Regions from separate parts of the Anaerobacillus sp. 63XJN7_4_ISO-PGPR-S23-413 genome, predicted to be linked through region 2. Evidence: a T-box and tRNA genes for the amino acid it is inferred to sense, from the RefSeq annotation. Region 2 holds a T-box; the other holds one or more tRNA genes.
The links. The T-box of region 2 lies ahead of AC0VYO_RS15505 (valine--tRNA ligase). A T-box ahead of a tRNA ligase gene usually reads a tRNA of that ligase, here a tRNA-Val.
Positions count from the first base shown of each region.

Region 1: it encodes a tRNA-Val, which carries the amino acid that the T-box ahead of AC0VYO_RS15505 (valine--tRNA ligase) is inferred to sense. The anticodon was not compared.

Region 1 covers NZ_CM149688.1:1,611,857-1,623,711, forward strand. The annotation lists gene AC0VYO_RS08760 (hypothetical protein) at 1-186, opposite strand, end outside; gene AC0VYO_RS08765 (BMQ_0737 family morphogenetic spore coat protein) at 292-1,467, shown strand; gene AC0VYO_RS08770 (hypothetical protein) at 1,570-2,469, shown strand; gene AC0VYO_RS08775 (hypothetical protein) at 2,550-2,786, shown strand; gene AC0VYO_RS08780 (DUF421 domain-containing protein) at 2,810-3,490, opposite strand; gene AC0VYO_RS08785 (GNAT family N-acetyltransferase) at 3,653-4,075, opposite strand; gene AC0VYO_RS08790 (YjcG family protein) at 4,075-4,590, opposite strand; gene AC0VYO_RS08795 (alpha/beta hydrolase) at 4,699-5,421, opposite strand; gene AC0VYO_RS08800 (phosphatidylglycerophosphatase A family protein) at 5,539-6,093, shown strand; tRNA gene AC0VYO_RS08805 (tRNA-Val) at 6,193-6,268, shown strand; gene AC0VYO_RS08810 (DUF3892 domain-containing protein) at 6,365-6,658, opposite strand; gene AC0VYO_RS08815 (hypothetical protein) at 6,674-7,492, opposite strand; gene AC0VYO_RS08820 (VanW family protein) at 7,633-8,451, shown strand; gene AC0VYO_RS08825 (PAS domain S-box protein) at 8,585-10,465, shown strand; gene AC0VYO_RS08830 (VOC family protein) at 10,467-10,838, shown strand; gene AC0VYO_RS08835 (hypothetical protein) at 10,875-11,024, opposite strand; gene AC0VYO_RS08840 (hypothetical protein) at 11,197-11,355, shown strand; gene corA (magnesium/cobalt transporter CorA) at 11,487-11,855, shown strand, end outside.
Region 2 covers NZ_CM149688.1:2,918,892-2,930,746, forward strand. The annotation lists gene AC0VYO_RS15485 (hypothetical protein) at 1-40, opposite strand, end outside; gene AC0VYO_RS15490 (prepilin peptidase) at 209-964, opposite strand; gene AC0VYO_RS15495 (sensor domain-containing diguanylate cyclase) at 1,333-3,042, opposite strand; gene AC0VYO_RS15500 (bifunctional folylpolyglutamate synthase/dihydrofolate synthase) at 3,155-4,450, opposite strand; gene AC0VYO_RS15505 (valine--tRNA ligase) at 4,507-7,149, opposite strand; T-box leader at 7,264-7,488, opposite strand; gene AC0VYO_RS15510 (phosphotransferase) at 7,848-8,813, opposite strand; gene AC0VYO_RS15515 (hypothetical protein) at 8,813-9,676, opposite strand; gene spoVID (stage VI sporulation protein D) at 9,746-10,780, opposite strand; gene hemL (glutamate-1-semialdehyde 2,1-aminomutase) at 10,923-11,855, opposite strand, start outside.

The DNA of each region.
Region 1 (11,855 bases), 1.3 Mb from region 2:
GCTCCACTCGGAAGTGAGATGCAGCTTCTTCCCTTCTAAAGGCATCGTAAGAACATTGTCGTTCATCTGCAGCCCCCAGTATGGAAGAAGTAATAATAGCGCATTTAATTCTTCGCTTGAGAGCTTACAAATCACTTTATCTTTCCAGATGAGATTTATCAAAAAATCTTCTCCTTTCTTCTCCATGAGAAACGCATATGAAATTTGGGCAGCTCCTTCTGTTGCATTTCTGTGCTAATTCCATAGTATGTAGTGAATCAACCTATCATGTGAAAGAAAGGAAGGAACGATATGGGTCACAAACAACATAAGCAACGCACCGTTCCTACAGCTACAAATAGCCTACAGGATGAGTGCATTCGCGTTCAAAAAGTATACGATTGGGTAACCGATCAGCTTTCTGTAAAGAAGAAAATCAAATTTACAGATCATGAGCTTAAAAAGATCGAATGTGCTATGGAAGATCCAAGCCGCCGTCCCCTTCGTATTGTATGTAAAACACCAGAAGCACCTCCTTTGTTCCCACTCTCAGGCAGCGAGCATACAGAAGATGACTTTTTCTGTGAACAAATTGGAGAAAAACGGGATGTTAGCGTAGCAATCCCTGGTGGGGGATTTGCAGATGCTCAACTCGTTGACCTTTTATTTACAACTGATGTAAAGGTGAAGGTTGTCGACCGACATGGCGATTTAGTAACAGAGGTCGATTGCAACGCATCTGTTCTTGAATCATTTGTGCTATGCTTCCCGAATGGAACAGATCTCTTCTGTCGAATCACTAAAATTGTATGCCGCATTCCTTCAGGAACTGTATTATTAAACTGTCCTGCACCATCTTCATTTGATCTAGAAGTTATTTTCTGTGTAGACATTCAAGTAGAAGCTGAAGTGAAACTAGAGGTTCTTGCGAAGTTCTGTTCACCTCGTGATAATGATCTAATTGCACCTGACTTGATCGATGAGTGTCCTCCAATTGAATTCCCGGAACAGTGTCCAGACATCTTCCCTCGTCCAAATTGTGATTGCTCACTAAGTGGGGAAGCGAGTGGAGAAATAGACTGTGATGATGATTCTGGTAAAGCAACACTGCTTGTAAACATTTGTGATAATTGTAGTCTTACTGGAAGCTCTATGAAACTTAATTTCCATGACACAGACTCAAGCGATGGAAAGAACGATTTTACATTCACTGCAACGAGCTTCGATCAAGATACTCTTAAGTGCGAAGAATGTGGAGATGGTTTGAAGTTCATCGTTGAAGGTAGCGGTGTAACGGATCGCGGTCGTACGTTTGACTTTAAACTTGCTGTAGTTGACGCAGACGACGATCAGTGGTTTGAAGTGCATTTATTAAACCGTAGAGGAAAAGTTGTCTTTAATACAGGAACTGTGGAAGTTGAAGAAGGCGATCTTACCGTTGATGATTGCATCACATTTGATGATATTAAATACAAGAAACAGTCATAAATCAGTAGTGCAGGAGATCATATCCTGCACTTTTTTGTTATGAAAAGAGACCTATCACTCATACATATAGAATGTAGCGCTGGTAAGAGAGGGGGAGGTTCCATGCAGGGTGAAAAATTGAGTTATTCTCGTCTCATTTCACGTACGAAATATTTTCAAGAAAAATCGCTGGAACTTGAGAAAGAACTTATTTTTGCGAACGATCAATTAGCTTCGCTTGAGAAGCAAATCGAGTTAAGTAAGGAGCAGGAGAAAACGATTGCTCATTTGCAGGAAGAGTTAAATTTATTAGAAAAAGAGCTTGAAAACCAGGCAAAAGAGCATGTGCTGATTAAGGAAGAAGTAGAAGAGAAGAAAAGTGTTGCGCAAGATGATGTAAGGATACAAGGATATGAAAACCTTCTTGCAGAGATGCAAATAGAAATCAATGAAAAAGACAAGCGGCTTCAGCATTATCAAGGAAAAGTGAAAAACCTTGAGAAGCGGGCGCAGTATCAAAAGAACGAAGAAGTATCAGAGTCAGTCAAGGAAACAGATGAAATAGCTGCGACTTACGCTGTGAGCTACTTCAATACTTCTATAATTATTAGCGATAAGCAGACGGTTATGATTCGTGGCGATTTACAAATTGAAAATTGTGGAACAACGAAATTGCGTAGTCCTCTTGTTTGCTTTCGCTTTTTGCCGAGAGAGGCCGCTACCTTAAAAGGGCGTATTTATTCCATTGATGATGTGGAGACAAAAGGCGTTGATGCAAGCGATCGAATTCAGTGGGTATTTCCTGATCATGATTGGTTAGAGAAATCAAAAGAGAAGGGAGAAATTTGGATTTCTCCGTTACACCCAGTGATATTGAAACCTGGAGATAAGATCGGGATCGAAAGTTTTCAAATCCCAATTAAATCTGAATTTAAAGAGCCTGTTATTATTGAAGGATTTGTTTATTTTCAAAAAGAGAATTATAAAATAAAAGTTTCAAATCAAATAGCCTTGAGCTACTAATATAGATGGCGCCCATACCCACTATCCTCCTCCTGCATAGGATAATGTGAAGTAAGAGGATAAGAGGGGGAGGATTTAGAATGTCTGAGAAGAAGAGAAAACCGCAAGTCATTCATGTAGACCGTGTTATCATTAAAGCGAATGAAGTAATTATAAAAGAAGAGCGAGATGATCATGAGTATAAGACAGATGATAACCGCAGTAGCCGTCGTGATCCGTGGGGGTTTTTCTCGTCAAACGAAACAGGTGGAGAAAACGAAAGTAAGAAAGAAGAAAGAGCTACCGACGATGATGATAAGGGATTTACTTGGTTTTAAGAGCAGCTTTTTCTGCTCTTTTTTTATGTCTTTACTTTTTGTAGGAAAATCCCCTCATCTTTCTTCCATTCTAAAAGCAATACTTCATGGTAGTGATCTATGTGTTGCTCTTTCAATGTTTGTTGAAGCCAACCCTCATTAAGACCAGCTTCCTGCAAATTTCCCCAATCCACTTTTCCATCAGAGATAATGGAGTAAGCAAGATAGCCTCGTTCCGATTTGAGATTAAAATCCTGCTTCGTGGGCTCTTGATAGTCTGATTTCTTTAAAACACTAATACTTCCATTTGTTTCAAGAATAGCAAATTCAACCTCTTTCATCGAGAAAACATCTTTTTGTCGCAATAAATTTTGCAATTGATTAATATCAAGCTTGTTCTTCTTTAATTGCACACGGTTAATCTGGCCGTTATGAATGACGATCGATGGACTTCCTTCGAGGAAAGAACGCGTCCCGCGAAATTTTTGAGTAACCCATTCGACAACGTAGATCAATATGCCCCATAAAAAAACGGAATACATTATTGAAAATATATTTACATGCTTATCATATATCGCATTTCCCACAAGCTCTCCAAGGACTAGAGAAGAAATAAAATCAAAAGGGGTTATTTGTGTAATTTGAGTTTTTCCGAGTGCTTTCGTTAAAATCAATAATGCAAGAAAGCCGACAAGTAGCTCCAGCGTAATTGATCCAACATTCAAAGGATCACCTTCTCCATATTGTTTTCCTTTCTTAGGATGTACGAAAAAGGAAAAAATAAATTGAAAATGGAAGGTAAAATTTATTTTGCACTTTAATAACTATTGCATGGTTGGTTTAGAGGAGTAAGATGACAATAAAAAAGACACTGGTAAGAACCAGTGTCAAAAGTTTTTTGTCATTGTAACGTGTGGAATACCAGCATCCATAAATTCTTCTGAAACCGTATTGTATCCAAGTCTTTCATAAAAACCTACAGCTGTTAATTGTGCGTTAAGCTTCATTCCCTTAAGATTCATCCCACTTGCATGTTTCTCAATTGCTTGCATAAGTTGTAGACCAATTCCCGTTTTTCGGTATTCGAGAAGTACGCATATACGCTCCACTTTAGCCAATTGATCTTTCATACGATAACGGCCAGCAGCTACAGGGGAATTCTGGTCATATGCCACAAAGTGAGTAGCTTCCACTTCAAACTCGTCTATTTCTAGTTCAGCGGGAACGTTTTGTTCTTCAACAAAAACCTCATACCTTACTTTAAAGGCATCGTCTCTTTCTTTATCAGTTTCCACAACACGAACTACCATTAGCGAACTTTGCCAAGATGGAACGTTTCATAAACGGTCCACATACCATTTTCTAATTGATAAAGAAGCTGGAAGCGATCGATCGTTTCTTCGTGATTAACATCTTTCATCTGCAAGCTACCATATACATCAGAATGTTCATCATCCGAAAGGTTCTGTGCGATCGTAATGTGAGGCACAAAGTTGTAGTCACGTTCCGAAAGTGCCTCTTCAGGATTTAGCTTTCTATGCAAATCATCAAGAACTTCATTGTCTTTTACTTTAAAATAAATCACGTTGTTAACAGGATTAAAAGATCCTACTTTATAAACATGCATTGAAAAAGGTTTAGACTCATCAGAGATTTTGTGTAGCACAGGTGTTAATTTCTGAATTTCTTCTTCCGTTGCATCAAAGCCCTCGCGTAAAGTCAAATGTGGTGGAATGAGCGCATAGTGCGGATCATAACGTTTTCGAAAGGAGTTAGCAACGTCTGCTAGTTTTTTCGATGGGAAAATTGCAATGCCGTATTTCATATTCCATTCCCTCCTGGTTAATATACTCGATTGCCATTAATGACAAGTCATATAATGTTCCATTTATAATTATACCAAAAATTCAAAAATAAGAAACGATTGACTCACTTAGAGTTTAAACATGTGTAAAAGAGAGCGTTTCATATCCGGTTGCCAGTTCTTCCAAAGGTGACCGCCTTCGAATTCATCATAGAAATAATCAAAATCTTTTTCCTTTATAATTTTATTTAATTTACGGTTCGGATTAATAAAATTTTTGGTTTTCCCATCTGTTGTAGGTACTTCTGTTTCTTCTGTTCCGATAATATGGTATAGAGATAGCAACTCAGGCTCAGCAAAGTCCTCTACCTTATTCATGATTGCCTCATCTACATATGGTGAATGAAGGATAGCCCTACCAAACGTTCTTGGATAGTCAAGAGAAGCGCGCAAAGCGACTGTAGCTGCTAAAGAGTCCCCAATTAATCCTCTTCCATAACCAAGATGGTAGGTAGCATACTGTTCATCTAAATAAGGAACAAGTTCATTCGCAAGAAAACGAAGATAATCATCTGACTGCTCTCCGTCTGGATGATATTTTCTCCAGCGATCTTCCACACTTTTATAGGGAATCCCTACAATAATGAGCTCTTCTATTTCGTCATCTTCAATTAGTTCATCGGCTGTGCGGCCAAGTCTTCCTAATTTAAAGTAATCGCTCCCATCATTAGCGATAAGAAAAGAGTATTTGTATAGTGGTGAATAATTATATGGTAAATAAACTTGGAAAGGAATTTCTTCTTTTAAATAGTGACTGTAGATGCTTTCATCTTTGTATGTACCTCGATTCATTGCAGTGCCTCCTGTAAAATTGTTGAAATAGTTTGATTGTTTGACAATGTAAAAAACATTAGTGATATAATGATTCTAACACATAATTATTTATCGTTTACAGAGAGGGGTCTTATTATGAAGAAGCGCATCCATAGTAGAGAAACAGAAGCAGCAGCAAAAGCCCTAATAAAAGAACGTGGCGTTACAATCGAGGATATTGCAGAAATTGTTTACGAAATGCAATCCCCTTATGTAGATGATCTTTCCATGGAGGACTGTGTCGAAAGTGTTGAGGCTGTTCTCACAAAACGAGAAATCCAGCATGCGGTTCTTGTTGGAATTGAACTAGATAAGCTAGCGGAACAAGGGAAGCTTTCTGAACCACTTCAATCCATTGTTGAGACGGATGAAGGGTTATTTGGTGTTGATGAAACAATCGCACTTGGTGCTGTATTCGGCTACGGTAGTATAGCTGTTACGACATTCGGTCACCTTGATAAACAAAAATTTGGTATCATCGAAAAGCTTGATACAAAAGTAGGGGAAAGTGTTCATACCTTCCTTGATGATCTCATCGCAAGCATTGCGGCAAATGCATCTAGTCGCCTAGCGCATCGTCTGCGTGATCGAGAGGAATCCCTTGATAAAGAAGAGCGTGAAAAGCGAGATAAAGAAGAACGAATCGGATAAATGAAAGGGCATCGTTTCGGTGCCCTTTTTTCTAATATTTTCCCATGAAAGGATTGACAGTTCTTTAGAACTTCATGTATATTTATAAATGTCTTAATTGATCCGTTAGCTCAGTTGGGAGAGCGCTACCTTGACAGGGTAGAGGTCGTTGGTTCGAGCCCAATACGGATCACCATACATAATACATTCCAAGCGGCACCTCAACTTCATTGAGGTGCCGCTTTTTTTGCATTGGTTCAAGAAGTAAACGGAGGAGTGAGATCGGACATCCTTAAAATTCTGGTAAATGATCGAAATTATTTTCTTTCGTACCATCAGGCTCACTTCGAATAATTTCTCTACCATACTTTTGAAATACATCTACCCCCGAAAGTTGACCATTCTTTGCAGCGTCTAAAGCCTGGACATAATCTAGCTCTTCTCCCGTGTTTGTTTTAAAAGCAATTAAATCTCCATCCTCATTTTTGCGGACGGCCGTAATATGGGTGGAATTTGCCTCTGGTGGAGTATGATATGCCTCACTATTTTTAACATACTCTTCATAAGCTTGTTCAAAACGATCCATTTATGTCACTCCTTGTTAGTCTTTTGAAATTTCGAGTAATTTTGGTATTTCGAGTTGCCATTTGTTTGTGATCGGATCTTGTCGTGCAGCGAAATCAATCGTTGTTGTAATAACACCAGCATCTTTTATATAAATTTCGACTCTGGTTTTGACTTGTTGTTCAGCTTGATCTGTTTTGATCACTTTCCATTTCGTAAACGACAAGCGAGAGAGGTCGATTAATTCGTTCTCAGATAAAGGTGTAGAAACAATTCTTCTTAATAAAGAAGCATCTGTGTTATTGATCGCTAGCATGAGAACATCAACGAGCTGTTCAGGGGTCCGCTTCATTAAATAGCGATCTAACTGTCCTCCTGCTTTTAGAATCATTAAGTGATGCGCGGGATCTGGTGTAGGGGTGCGATGAGTCGTGCTATTTAAGAAGTGAAGGCAAAAGTGTCCGTTAAATCCATTATCTAATGCGCCAGCTCCATGAGGCATTCCATTCATGGAAGCAGCAATCATTTTCCCTTCGTATAGCACAATGACAGCCCTTCGTTTCCAACTCCATTCTTGATAAATCGCTTTTAAAACCTTTGTGTCCTTACTCGTTAACGGTTGTATATCTGCGTGCTTACTACCAGCTCTCCGTTGAACTTGAAATGAAGTCCCACTTTCAATATCAATCATTGTAAAAATCGATTTCCGAGGGAGGAGCTCATTTGCTTTTTCCCATGGCAGAAGTTTGATTTCACTATCGATAGGGAGAAGGTGATCAAAAGGTTCGGCAGCTATAGCGCGTGTAGGAATGACTAGCGTACATAATAAAATGATACAAGTAAATAAACGCTTCATTAGCTCCCCCCTTGTGTATAGTCATCATAGTTATTTTGCTCAAGCGATTCTGATGTATGCTATTTTATTAATCCCTAAAATGAAGCATACTACGATCGAGTTCAGAAGGGGGAATGGTAAAGGTGCACTTATTTCTATCTTTGGCCATAGCGTTTTCAGCGCTTTCAAACCATCACATAACGATTCACCACAAAGGAGCACAAACTTATCAGATTAAGAAAGAAGAGTTGTTTTCAAAAGACCTTGGTTATCCCTTTTATGAAGCTGATCGGGTGGAGGAATTAATGGATGAGGTAGATGTAGCTATCTCAAAGTTTCCAGTAAATGCCTACATTGATAATCAAGGAGCTATTGTCGATGGAGTCAATGGATACAAGTTACATCGAGGCGCTTTTCGAGAGAATTTGCTTCATAGTCTATACCGCAATAGTTCAACTTGGATTCAACCAGATCTCACCATTCTTTACCCAAAAGTAAACGCAGAGCTTTTATCATCCATTAGAAAAAAACAAGTGGGAGGGTTTGTTACTTATTTTAGGAAAGGGAATCTGGAGCGAACGAAGAATATTATGTTAGCGGCTGAGGCGATTAACAATACTGTAATATTCCCAGGAGAAACGTTTTCTTTCAATCGAACAGTTGGGAAAAGAACAAAAGAGAAAGGCTATTTACCAGCTCCAGTCATTGTAAGAGGAGAGTTATCTGAAGGAATTGGTGGTGGCATTTGTCAAGTCTCATCTACTCTTTTTAATGCAGTAGATCAGGCTGGTGTCCATATTTTAGAACGTTATTCCCATAGTAGAAGTGTTCCATATGTGAAGCCTGGTAGAGATGCTACGGTTAGCTGGTACGGACCAGATTTTTCCTTTCGAAATGATTTTAATCAGCCGATTCTAATAAGAGCAAAAGCGATCGAAGGGTCAGTAGTCATTCATGTTTATTCATCTGAAGATATGTAAATGGCTCAGTTGTATTCGATAAAGGAAAAGGATATTAAATCATACAGTAAAATGATGACTCTAGGAGTTAAATACTATGTTCAACGCCCCGAGATGGTATAATGAGACTATTACACATAAAGGGAGACCGCGTATGGAATATAAAAAACCAAATCAGCAAACATTTTCCATGCTTGAAGACGGCTCTGAACTGGAAAAAAATGATCTTCAGCTCGAATTGATTGAAAAAAGTCGAAAGCTTGATCATATTTTTAATCATTCTAGAGATGGCATGACGCTTTCAGATCAAGAGGGAAACTTGATTGAAATCAACCAGGCATGCTGTGATATTTTTGAAATTGATATGGAATCGATTCAATCTATGAAGCTTGGACATCATGTTGCACCTCAGGGGCTTGAAACATTGGAAAAAATGAGAAAGAATTTGATTGACAAGGGATATGTAGTGGAGAAGCTTCCTGTTCTCCTTGAGAATGGCAAACGGAAATCCGTTGAATTATCGATAACGTATAAAGCCTATCGAGATTATAATTTATCAATAATTCGCGATGTTACCGAAGAACAGGTATTGTTTGACCAGTTGATGGAAAGCAAAGATAAATTCACGAACATTTTTGAAAATGCGTTAGATGGTATTTTAATTTGGGACAAAGATCGGATGATCGTAGACGCGAATCCTGCTGCTTGTCAGATCTTTAAGGTAAGCTTAAATGATTTGAAAACGTATAATTTGTTTGATTTTCTTGAAGGCGTGGATATTAAGGCGGGAAAATCGTTTCAAATAATGTTAGAAGAACAAGGTGAAATTCGAGGCGATCTTCAATTCACAATGCTCGGTGGAGAAAAGAAACAGCTTGAGTTTACAACGAAGAAAAGCGGATATGGAGATTTGTACTTAACCATATACCGTGATATTACAGAGAGAAAACAAATGTTCTCAGAACTAAAGCGAAGTGAAGAGCGGTTTCGTCAATTGTTCGAAAGAGCTTTAGATGGTATGGCTATCCTAAATGAAAAAGGAATCATTGTAAAAGTTAATGGGGCATTTTGTGAACTATTTCAATTACAAGAGAACGAGGTCGTTGATAAGCATTATTCTTCATTAGAAAAAGAATGTGATATTACTTGGGACCATCCTGCTGAATTAGGGAGAAGCGGCGAAGGAAAAAGAATGAACGATCAAACAGGTGTCGTTCAAACATTTAGTTTTACACTAAGCTACCACATCTATCCTGAGCATCATCTTGTCATTATTCGAGATGTGACACAGATTAAGAATGCGGAAGAACATCTACGTAAGACGGAAACAAGCCATGTTCTTGGTGATCTTGCGGCAGGGGTAGCCCATGAAATTAGAAACCCGTTATCAACAGTGAAAGGTTTTCTTCAAATGCTGGATGGAAATGAAGCGGTTAATCAAGAACTTCTTAAAGTAGTTGGGGGTGAAATGGAACAGCTAGAGGAGACGATAAATGAATTTCTTCTTCTATCAAAAAGAGAGTTTGTCTCGTACGAAACGGTTCACATGAATCATCTAATGAGAGATTTAATTGAGCGCCTATCGAAAAAGGCTGCTGAGTGTAGTATTGATATAATTGAAGTTTATAGTCATACGGATATTCAGTGCGTTTGTATCAGTTCACACATTAAGCAGGTCATTATGAACATTATGAATAATGGTATTGAAGCCATGCCGCATGGCGGTCAACTTAGAATCAGTCTTTTGGAAAATAGAGAAAAAGAAGTGATTGTGGAAGTAGAAGATCAAGGCGAGGGAATACCCAAGCATCTGATTAATCGACTGGGTGAACCTTACTACCAAACTTCTGAAAAAGGAACTGGTCTAGGATTAATGGTAAGCTATAAAGTGATTAAGGAACACGGTGGTTGCATTGATGTTACTAGCCAAGAGGGCAAAGGAACTGTTTTTCGAATTAGTTTACCTTCAAGTCAAAAGTTAGGTAGTAATCAAGAGAATCAAGAAGTAAAGAGCGGGAGGGACAAAATTGATTGAAGTGCAGCAAATTCATCATGTTAGTTTGGCGGTAACAGACCTTGAACGGGCAAAAAAGTTTTATAAAGATATATTATGCTTGAAAGAAATGAAGCGCCCCAATTTTGATTTTCCAGGCGCCTGGTTTCAAATCGGTCAACAACAGCTTCATTTAATTGTGTATCCTGATGCTAATACGCTTCGCGGTTCAACCTCATTATCATCCAGGGAAGGGCATTTCGCTTTTCGTGTTACTAGTTATGATAATACGTTGAAGTGGCTGCGTGAAAAAAAGATAGAGGTTTATGAGAATCCAACGAGTAAAAGTGGTTTTGCCCAAATTTTTGTTTCTGATCCTGATGGCAATCTGATTGAATTGAATACAGAACAATAACAAAAGGACGCCTTCCAATTAGAAGGCGTCCTTTTGTTATTGTTTCGATGAGAATTCGTTGTGTTCTCTTTGTGGATTGGCGCTTTTTTGTGCTTCTTTCACAACTTTTTTGGCTTTCTCGGCACGGCGCTGATCTTCTTTAGCCTTTTCTTCAATTTGTTTAATATCTTTTCGAGAGTGATCCATGATAATGCTCCTCCTTATACTCTGCTTTTTGATAATAAGTGCTTGTTTGATGAAAAAGATGTTTTTCGTAACATAACCTAGTTAGAAAAAAGAATCAAGTATTATCTGTTTATTCTAACATTTTAGTGCATTTACCATCATAAAATGGAAAGAACCGTTTAGGGGGGATTTGATGGTAGCTGTACTATTATCATTAGCCGCTTTATTTCTTGGACTTGCTTTATTTATGATAGTTGTGTGGAATGCTATTAAGACAGATTCCTCTAAGTCTGATCTTGAAATGTTCTGGAAAAAGTATGAAGAGATCATTCGTAAAGAAGATGTGCTTTAGCCCTTTTTAATGGGCTTTTTTTTATGCTGAATTATTGTTGGACATGCGTCTAAACAGGAGAATTGAAAAGATTTTCGTGTTTTCAATACATTAATTTAGGGTATTTTAGAAGAGAATTGAGGTGGAATCAAATGGGGATTCGTACAAAACTTAGAAGAAATCGAACTCAAAAAAAAGGAATGCCCCCAGGCTCGCTTGTTTATATAGGAGATGAGCAAACGGAGGAAGTCACTGTTTCAGCTATCGCATTTGACTCTCATGGAATGGAAGAGTTTGAAGATGTTTCGATAGATAAAATAAAGACATTGATTGACTCTGATCAAGTAGCTTGGATTAATGTAAATGGAGTACATAATGTTCAGTTGGTAGATCAGATTAGTAAAAAATTAGGACTTCATCCTTTAACGACAGAGGATATTTTAAATACGGATCATCGACCGAAAATAGACTTTTTTGAAGATCACTTACTTTCGATTGTAAAGATGCTTGATTTATCACCT
Region 2 (11,855 bases):
CCCACTCTTCTAAAATCACGAAGAGCGTATCACACTCCATAATTTTCCGTCCTTAACAAACCCTTCAGGTATAAATCGTTCCTGATAAGAACGAATCCCCATCGTAGAAGGCGCGAGCTCTACCACCCGAATCACATGATCATGCAGAATCAAACTAATCTGCTTTTTTTGGCTTGAAATTAAAAAGTCCTATCGTTTATTCCCTCCATCATGAAAGAAAACTAAAATACCAGCGCAAAATTTGTTCGCCATAAAAATACGTTAAGATCGCGCCTAGCGCTATCGATGGCCCAAACGGAATGTGCTGCTTTCGCTTTACTCTTCCAGTCGATAGCGCTGTTACGCCAATGATCGTGCCACATAAAGTAGAAAAGAAAAACACAAGAAGTAATTCCTGATAACCAAATACGAAGCCTAGTACCGCAAATAATTTAATGTCACCGCCCCCCATTCCCCCTTTACTAATAACAGCAATGAGAAGGAGTAATAAAAATCCTCCAGCCGCTCCAATAAAAGGGCTATACCACGGATCCATTGGAACAAGGATTCGACCAACAATAAAGTAAGCAGCAAAAAAGAGAAGAATACGATCTGGAATAAGCATATAGGTGATATCTGAAACAAAAATAATCACAAGAAGCGAAATCAATCCATAAGAAATGATCAATTCTTTTGACCATCCCACTAAAAACGGTGCAATCGTAAAAAGAAGTGCCGTAGCGAATTCAACACTGGCGTAAATAGGTGAAATGCGTGACGCACAGCCTTTGCATTTCCCGCGCTGGAATAAATATGAGAAAACCGGCACAAGCTCAAGCAGTGAAAGCTCTCGTTCACATGTTGGACAGGATGAGCGAGGGGCCACAATCGATCGTTTGACAGGCACCCGCAGACCTACGACATTATAAAAAGACCCAAGCGCAAGCCCAACTAGAAATAAATAACTATGTAAAATGCCCCCCATATGTTCCCCCCCCCCCTCTTCGAAAGAGTTTAGTAGGTTAAGAAAAACGGTATGTATATAAAGTGATTTCAGGATTAATAGTTGTTTTAATGCTATTAAAGTGAAACGAAAATCACCTTACCCATATATCAACAAATATTAGAAATGCGGTTATGGCTATTTCCAACAAAGAAATTTTCAAGAAAATGTACCCCCACCGACTACAAATCACTTACCAACCAACGATACTCAGAACATCTTCCTACTTCAAGACCGTACAACCCTGTGTTTTAAGTAAATTGTTGAACCCGTTCCAATTGAACGTTCCAAAAGGAATTCTTATAAAATCCCCGTTCTTCACAATTCGTGAAGAACGGGGATTTTCTTATTTATCCAACATAGCTCGCAACGCGGTTTCGCCCCTGCTGCTTTGCTCCAGTGTACATCGCTCGATCCGCGTTTCGTATCAACGTTTGCGCATCCTCTCCCTGATCAGGAGCCGTGGCCACACCAATACTAGCCGTTACGTAAATAACCTGGCGATTGCCGTTATCGAGATCATTATAAATTTCAAATGGACGATCCGCGATGGAACATCGTAAATCTTCTGCTACTTGAACACTCTTCTTATGAGAATGATTTTCTAGCAAAACGACAAACTCTTCTCCACCAAATCTTGCAACGGTGCCTCTGCCTCCAATTTCTTCTTCAAGTCGATTTGCTACCCCACAAAGCACTTCATTTCCACTATGATGACCAAACGTGTCATTCACTTTCTTGAAATGATCCAGGTCGAGCAGAATGATAGAGAACGGATCAGGCGTTTTGTCAAAACGCTTGTATTTCTCATCCAATAACTCCCCAAAAAACCTGAAGTTGTATAAATTCGTTAATGGACATCGTTCACTTCGCCTTTTCGTCTCTTCATAATGCCTAGCATTATCAACAGCAACGGCTAAATAGTTAGCTAGTATTTGCAGGACAAGAATGTGATGTTTCTCATAAGAACGGACGCGGTCTGAAGCAAGAGTAATGATGCCTACAACATTTTTATTCCGCTTCATTGGGACGGAAATTACTGAGTTGGCAGCATCAGAAAGCACACCTTCCGTAAGATTCTTCCACTGAGACCTCTTCGTATACAAGCGGCTTCGTCCGCTTCGCCACACCCTTGAACTGATACCTTCCTGGTATAGGTTACTTTCTTCTTTTGAAACGATGCCACGCTCATTCTCATATCGTTTAATAACCGTTAGTCGCTTCACATGTTCGGCATCCATAATATAAGCATAATCCACAAGAAACATATCTTTCACTTCATTTAAGAAGACATTTAATATTTCATCAGTATCGAGAGATTGTGTGATTTGCTGTCCTATTTCACTTGTCTGCTGAAGAAGATTATTTACTTTTTGGCTGGAATAATAGAGCCTGAGCATAAGAGAAGCCAGTATAAATGGTACGCCTACAAAGAAAATAGCGACTGTACCTAGATATGTATGTAGCATATATAGTAAGAAGCCAACAGGAAGAGTCACCCCAGTTGATATCGCTTCCCAGAGCATATCTTTACCAAAAAATTTAGTATCAGCTTCTTTGTAAATATAAATTTTTAAAAAATGTAGGAGAATTTGATTTACAACTATAAGCGATAAGATGTATGCAATTGAAGGAACGAGCTGCGTAATCGCATCACCAGAGAATTCACCTACTGAACCACCGAGTAAATAGAAAAGTCCTCCGGAAACGAGTGAAACAAGCATAAACATCAGCATGTTAACAGGATAACGATGACTATCTTTTTTTGTGACACGTAAGTTTAAAAGAAAAACGAGTATCGCTAACTGAGTTAAGATCATTTCGACAAATAGACCATACCTTAAGAACACAGCAAGCGAGATCCCCTGGATAAAAAAAAGGTCAGTCCCCTTTACATTAATTGGCATCATAGCAACAACAGCAAGAAGCACAAACAATGCAAGAACATCTGCCCAATTTCCTGATAATACAGGAGGAAAGAAATAGAACGTTGCAAAAATGAGTAGTGGCCAGAACAAAAGCCATACCAACCAAACTTTACGTTTCATTAATGCAGTCAATTGTTTCCCCCTCCATCTTCCAAACTCAGGAAGAATATTTTTCCATATTAATGTGGTTAAGTTCTATTTTAGCAAAAAATGGCGAAAAAGTCCTAGCTTTTTCTATAAAATTCTAATTTTTTAGAAAACGGCGAACTTCAGAGACAAAGTAAAGAGAGCCCGTTATCAGAAGCAGGTCATTTTCAATCATCTCATCCATCATCACCTGGATGGCTTTCCGCCAGTTTTCCTCATATCTCTTATTAGCAAAAGTCGCTTTATTCGACAACTCCTCACCTGATATAGCTCTTGGAAATTCAAAGGTAGTAAACGAAATAGTCTCAATTAGAAGATAAAGTGGTTTTAGCATCGATTCAATATCTTTATCACCAAGAGCACTAAAGATAACATGTATGCGTGTCTCAGGGTAATGCTGCTTAAGCGTGTTAGCAAGACTTTCGACACCTTCCGGATTGTGCGCACCGTCCACAACAATAGTCGGATTTGAACGAAGCTGTTCAAATCGACCTGGCCACGTTGCTCTCTCCAGTCCGCGCTGAATCATATCCTGTTCAATATGTAGACCATAGAAAACACGTAAATATTCAAGTGTCATAAGCGCTGCGCCTGCATTTTTTACCTGGTGCTCACCCTTCATCTGAATGTGTAGATTTTCTAGTTTACGGTAAGGTGATTGAAAAGAAAAACGCTCCCCTTCCTTATCACTCATTTGCTCCTTAATAGAAAACTCTTCATTCAATCGATAAATTTTCGTCTTTTTCGATTTGGTCGTTTCATGTAAAAGAGTGAGTACCTCTTCTTTTTCAGCAGTTGTCACAAGAGGAACCCCTGACTTAATGATCCCCGCTTTTTCATAAGCAATTTGCTTAATATCACTCCCAAGGATGTGCGTATGATCGTATCCGACATTTGTAATCACACTTACAAGCGGGTGAATAATATTGGTTGAATCAAATCGTCCGCCAAGACCAACTTCCATCAAAACAAGGTCTGGATAGGCAATTGTCCCAAAATATAAGAGAGCGATAACCGTAATCACTTCAAATTCAGTTGGTGACCCAAGCGGAGAGACAGCAGCCATCTCAACAAGAGGCTGAACACGATTGCATAGAGCAACTAAGTCTTCTTCATTAATCGGTTGTCCATTAATAGCGATTCGTTCGCTAAACGATTCAATATAAGGAGAAGTAAAGCTTCCTACTTCATATCCTGACTCTTCGAGCACCGTCCGCAAGTACGTAACGGTTGATCCTTTTCCGTTCGTTCCGCCAACGTGTACCGTTTTTAACCGTCTTTCTGGATGATCGAGCTGATCCAGCATCCATTCCATACGCTCTAAACCTGGTTTTATGCCATGATTTAATAAACTATGAATCCAACTCACCGCTTCGTCATATGAGTGAAACATGCGTCCCGCTCCTTCCTTAAAAGAAGACGAATCTCTAAAAGAGATTCGTCATTTTCTTATTTTTTTAGTTCGTTTATACGAGCTTCTACGTTGCTTCGTCTCTCAAGATAATCCTTTTCTTTCGCTCGTTCTTCTTCGACGACTTTCTCAGGAGCTTTGCTAATAAAGCGTTCATTAGCGAGCTTCTTCTGAACACGATCAACTTCAGAATCTAGCTTCTTCATTTCTCCTTTTAGACGCTCGATTTCTTCATCAATATTGATTAACCCTTCAAGCGGCAAGAATAATTCAGCTCCAGATACAACAGCCGTCATCGATTTTTCCGGTGCCTGAAGTTCCGCTGAAATAGTCAAGGTTTCTGGGTTACAGAAGCGTTCGATGTATTGACTATTTTGCTCAAGCTGTTTCTGAGTATCAGCTGATTTCGGCTTAATACGAAGTTCAATCGGCTTGCTTGGTGCCACATTCATTTCAGCTCGAATGTTACGTACTGAACGAATAACTTCCGTTAGAAGCGCCATATCAGCAGCAGCTTCTTGGAAGTGAAGTTCTTCGTTCTTTACTGGCCAGCTTGCAACGGTGATCGATTCACCTTCATGAGGAAGGTGTTGCCAGATTTCTTCAGTAAGATAAGGCATGAATGGATGCAGAAGACGCATCGTTTGATCAAGTACATAAGCTAGAACAGAACGAGTTGTTTTCTTAGCTACTTCGTCTTCACCATAGAGCGGTAGTTTAGCCATTTCAATATACCAATCACAGAAGTCATCCCAGATAAAGTTGTAAAGGTAGCGACCCACTTCACCAAACTCATAGTTATTAATCAGGCGCGTCACTTGTTCAATCGTATCGTTTAAGCGAGTTAAAATCCATTTATCAGCTGTCGATTTTTCACCTGTTAAATCAAGTTCTTCATACGTCATGCCATCCATATTCATTAAAGCAAAACGAGAAGCGTTCCAAATTTTATTAGCAAAGTTCCACGTAGACTCTACCTTTTCCCAATAGAAACGGAGATCCTGACCTGGTGATGAGCCAGTGGATAGGAAGAAACGAAGGGAATCAGCACCGTACTTCTCAATGACATCCATTGGATCGACACCGTTACCGAGCGATTTACTCATCTTACGTCCTTCAGAATCACGTACAAGTCCATGAATGAGGACGTCGTTAAACGGGCGCTGCTCTGTAAATTCAATACCCTGGAAGATCATACGAGCTACCCAGAAATAAATAATGTCATAACCCGTTACTAGAACGTTTGTTGGGTAGAAACGGTTAAAGTCTTCAGCGTCTTCGTTTGGCCATCCCATTGTAGAAAAAGGCCAAAGCGCTGAACTAAACCACGTATCTAGAACATCAACGTCTTGCTCCCAGTTTTCAATATCAGCTGGCTCTTCCAGTCCAACGTGGATCTCTCCAGTTTCTTTATGATGCCACGCCGGAATACGATGCCCCCACCAAAGCTGTCTTGAAATACACCAGTCACGAATGTTCTCAATCCAATTTAAATACGTTTTTTCAAAACGCTCAGGTACAAAGTTCACTTTGTCGTCTGACTTCTGAAGAGCAATCGCCTGATCAGCAAGAGGCCCCATTTTAACAAACCACTGTGTTGAAAGATAAGGTTCGACAACAGCACCGCTTCGCTCAGAATGACCTACGGAATGAACGTGCTCTTCAATGTTGAATAAGATTCCTTTATCCTGTAAATCTTTCACAAGTTTCTTACGGCATTCAAATCGGTCCATGCCCTTGTACTCTCCGGCATTCTCATTCATTGACCCATCTTCATTCATTACGAGAATGCGCTCAAGGTTATGACGGTTACCAATTTCGAAGTCATTCGGATCGTGAGCTGGAGTGATTTTCACAGCGCCTGAACCAAATTCCATATCAACGTAATCATCCGCAACAATTTCAATTTCACGACCTACAATTGGCAAAATCGCTTTCTTGCCAACTAGGTGCTTGTAGCGCTCATCTTTTGGATGAACCGCAATACCTGAGTCACCTAGCATTGTTTCAGGACGCGTTGTTGCAATTTCGATATGTCCTGAGCCATCTGCAAGAGGATAGCGCATATGATAGAAGTGACCAGTTACTTCCTGGTGAATAACTTCAATATCTGAAAGGGCCGTTTTTGTTTGTGGGTCCCAGTTGATAATATATTCACCGCGATAAATTAAGCCCTTCTCATATAGCTTCACAAATACTTCACGTACTGCATCAGAAAGACCGTTATCAAGTGTAAAACGCTCTCTTGAATAATCTAGAGAAAGACCAAGCTTCGCCCACTGGCTACGAATAAAATCCGCATACTCTTCTTTCCATTCCCACGACTTCTCTAGGAACTTCTCTCGGCCAAGGTCATAGCGCGAGGTACCTTCTTCGCGGAGCTTCCCTTCAACTTTTGCCTGTGTCGCAATCCCAGCATGGTCCATTCCTGGAAGCCAGAGAACATCATATCCCTGCATACGCTTTACACGCGATAGAATATCTTGAAGCGTTGTATCCCAAGCATGCCCGAGGTGTAGTTTACCTGTAACGTTCGGCGGGGGGATTACAATTGTATAAGGTTCTTTATCTTTATCACCTGTTGCCTCAAAAAATTTGCCATCTACCCAATACGGGTACCATTTCTGCTCTGTTGCCTTCGGGTCGTACTTCGTCGGCATCGTTAGCTCTTTATTCGCCATTGTCACTCTTCCTTTCCATTCAATAAGTCTCAGGACATTTCTTCGGCTTTCCTTGTTCTCTTTCCACGAAGGTGTAAGCTTTTTAGACAACAAAAAAACTTCCTCCATCCTTAGGAAAAGGACGAAAGAAGTATTTTCGCGGTACCACCTTTATTTACAGCTAAATAAACGTTAGCTGTACGCTTCATTCGAATAACGGGATTACCGGATTCTCCTACTACTCGTTCAGAGAAACAGCTCAAGGGCGACTTCGAATGCTACGATCCTGAGAAATCTTTCAGCAAATGACTTCTCTCTCTGAAGGGTTCACATTCTACTACTCCCTATCTTTGCCTGTCGACTATTTGTATCACTAAGTTTACCTTTTTGATTCGAGATCGTCAAGATCATAAGAGCCCTTTTTCTTAGCTTAGCCAGTTCGCTCCCGCCTTAATCACCCAATTCCAACTTCCCACATAGTCTATTTGTAACAATAACTGAAAACAAAGGGGAATACCTGATATGAAAAAACGGTTTGGTGGAATGAATCGCTTTCAGATCCCACCCTCGTTATATAAGTTCAGAGATATTTGCGCTCAGTTCGTACCTCCGTTTATTGTGTTTCAAACGATCCGAACAATCCTTTTTCCAACATCTATAGATGTACTCATATTAATAATCCTTGTTGCCTTAGAAGTGTGCTTTTACTTTGAATGGATCTAGAAGCTTTCTAGAACGTTATTTATCCCATTCATCACTTCTATTTTTTTCGTAAATAGGCGGACATGCTTAATATGTGGCCATTGTTGTCGGTTTTCATTAAATAATGACACGCTATTAAAAACCGACTCTGGAAAATATAAATAGCTTGCAAGAAGCTCCTTTTCCTCATCATTAAGAGAAAATTGGGCTTCATATCTGGCAAGATGAGCAGTTGTGGCAGCAGGGTTGAATTGAAAAGGTTGAATAGATGAGCGAATAAAATAAGCAACATCCCTTATAGGAGTATCGCTAACTGACTTTTCGAAATTAATGAAATACCCTCTCCCCCCGCTTGATACATAATGAGAAGGAGAGCATTTTCCGTGACAGAGAACACTTCGATACCGTTTTGTTTCCAGAATTTGCTCATACCAGTCATCTAATCTTCTTTTCGCGAGCTCACAATACCTCATCAGCATGTGAAAATGTGATACAAAGGTAAGCTCAAATGGCGAAAGATAAATGCGTTTTTCAATTTGACTTACGTATTTCTCCATTTCAAATTGTCTACTTTCTCTTAATAAAACCATTTTCTGATACGACTGTTTGATCACTTCTTCAGAAAAAGCTTGCTCTTTAGCAGTATAGCCATGTAATTCAGCTAGGTTATGAACGAGAAGCTCATTTTTCTGAGCCGGACTTGTTTCCCTTTCATCTACCCATGGCGTTAAATAAACGATGTTGTTCCCTTGATAAACGAAGGAATCCCCATACTTTGTTCGAACAAGCGGTACATAACCTTCGAATTTCAGCTGTTTAAACCGCTCCTCTAGATAAAGCATACGATCCATCTGTTCTTTACTAAGCTTCGTTTTTTTTAAAGCAAACGCGCCTCTCTCTGTTTCGATCTTTGTGATTTTCCCCATTTGTACAACCCGTTCAGGATATAAATCATATTGAAATAAGAGTGCTGGATCGCTCATTAGAAGGTAACCCTCCTATCTGAAAGGGAGAGCTCAAGTTCCCTTAACATATCTCTATTTGCTTCCCACTTATCAATAAACTCTTTCATGACCTGATCAGGGTCATTCATATTCGATTGCAATGCCTGAATACACTCCTGCCACTCCCATGGAGCAAAAATAGCCTGAATAAGTCTGTGTTTCATATCGTCTTCCACGCCATTCACTAACGCTTCAAAGCATTTTACAAAATGATGGGAGTTTTTAAGAGCATACCAGGATTGAACTTCTTTCCTAATAACTTCGGAAGCAGAAACAGGTGATTCGTCGCTACTTTCAAAGTAGATTTGGCCTAAAACCTCTTTTAAAACTTGGTGAGTAAATGGAATGAATGGAAGCGAATAACACACCTCAAAATTCAGACGCTTTTTCACTTCTGGAATAAGGTTAACAAGTAACAAGTATTGTTCCTTATACGTTAATTTTATAGATGATAACTCTTCTAACGTCTTACGATAAGGGAAATCTAATGTAAGAGTAGCCTTCTCATCTCCGGTACTTAGTAGTGTCGCAAGTAAATATCCTTTCATTTCAGGAACGACGTCCAATGGGTAAACTTCTTCTACATGATCATGTATAGTCAAATAATCGTTTTCTATTCGGATAAATCCTTTCCCTTCACTTGTTCGAATCATTCGATTACAAAGAAGTCCATGTTGAGAAAAAAGACGGTCACGGAAGTTGAGATGATACTCAAGCAAATCCCGATCCCGCCAGTATGATAGTTTTCTTTTACCTAAATGGGTCATGATCAATTGTGGTTTCTCTAACCATTGGACAACTTTTAGATCATACTTCTCTTCAATGATCGCTACGAGATCCATTTCAATTACCCCTTTATCCCCTACCTTATTTGCAACATTCCAAAAGGTAGGGGCAGCAAACAATTTAAGTTAACGATTGACAGGAATATATAAGATCTGTCCTTCCTTCACTTCATCTTCCTCAAGTCGATTAACGCGCGCAAGATGACTTGGTAGGACTCGATAGCGTTCCGCTATTTCGGTTAACGAATCCCCAGGCTGGATAATACACATCTTCATTCTCGAAAATTGTTCTTCTTCTTTTGTCAGCATACTTGTAAGATAGAGCGCATTTTCTTCGCGCGGTGCTTGATTCCGGTTTTCCTGACGCTCTTGTTCCTCCTCTTCATAGTTATAATGATCGTCTTGATATGACCTCGTTTCTTCTACGATTGGCTGGTTATTATATTCATTGGAACCATCCATTTGCCTAGCCATTCTCGTGAGAAAGTCATACGTGGGTTCCGGCTGCTCTTGATCATCGTTCTCTAGTTCATTTACTTCATATGAGTCTGACTTAGCTCTCATACCTACTTGTGGAGCGCGTAAATGATAGGCCTGTTCCAATGATTCTTCCTCATTGTCATCAACGTATTTAATATCATTCTCCCAGATTGCATCTTCCTCTGTTGTATAATCCTCTGTCCCTTCGTCCTCTTCTACAACGTATAGTTCAGCTTCGTCCTCTTCCACACGATTTTGATCCCCCTGAATGCCACTAATGGAAATATCTGCTTTCAACTGAAGGCAATTCTCTTCCACTAGAGAGTAATCAAACGTGTCAACCGTAACGAAAATTTCCTCGAGACTCCTTATACGGCTTGCTGGAATCGTAATATCAACAGGGAAACGATGCCCCATTGACGCTGTACCATCTTCTCTAACGTTCACCTCATGAATGGAACGATAAGGGGAAGCTTCGTTAATAACTTCCTCATCTGTTTGGTCACGCTGCAAATATTCACCCGTTAAATATAAACAGCCTTTCACAGCTACATAATCCTCATACTCTTCAATCGAAATTTCAGGGTCAAGTGAGATAGATAGAACCTCTTCAACTTCCTGTCCTTTCTTTAACCAGACCTGCTCCTCCACGGAGAAATGCAAATATGAGCCTTCAGGCATGCCTTCTCCTCCTTTCAAACATTATCCATACATTACACATGTATGAGTGATTCACAGGATTATGTCTAAATTGAAAAAGAATGAAGAAGTTTTCAATTTCTTATCATAGAAAAAGCTACCGGCAAATGCCGGTAGCTTTAGGTTAGACTAGTTTAGAGAAAGCCGCTTCTGCAGCCGCAATCGTTTCATCAATATCGTGATCTGTATGGGCGGTTGACAAGAACATTCCTTCAAATTGAGAAGGGGGAAGTGAAATCCCTTGTTCAAGCATTTCTTTAAAATAGTTTGTAAAATGTTCAAGATTTGAAGAGGATGCTGTTTCAAAATTAATCACATCTTCATTAGTAAAGAAGAAACCAACCATCGATCCTGCACGATTTACTGTATGAGGGATATTGTATTTTGCAGCAGCTTTTGAAAGTCCTTCTCCAAGTCGCTCTGCTTTCCGTTCAAATTCCTCATAACTTTCTGGTGTGAGTTGCGATAAGGTTTCATACCCAGCCGTCATAGCTAGCGGATTTCCACTTAACGTTCCCGCTTGATAAATCGGACCGCTTGGTGCGATTTGGTCCATGATTTCTTTCTTACCGCCGTAAGCGCCAACAGGGAGCCCACCGCCAATAACTTTACCTAGACACGTAAGATCGGGTGTAACATTGTAATATCCTTGAGCGCAATTATACCCAACGCGGAAGCCTGTCATAACTTCATCAAAAATAAGAAGTGTGCCATTCTCTTCCGTTATCTTACGAATTTCTTCAAGATAGCCCTGCTGTGGTGGGACGACCCCCATGTTACCTGCTACAGGTTCAATAATGACGCCGGCAATGTCATCTCCAAATTCTTTGAATGCGTAACGTAAGCTTTCAAGATCATTATATGGAACCGTAATCGTGTTTTTCGCAATTCCCTCAGGTACGCCAGGACTGTCAGGTAGCCCAAGCGTTGCAACACCTGAACCTGCTTTTATTAATAACGAATCCCCATGACCATGATAGCAGCCTTCAAACTTAAGGATTTTATTACGGCCAGTATATCCTCTAGCTAAACGTAAAGCACTCATAGTGGCTTCCGT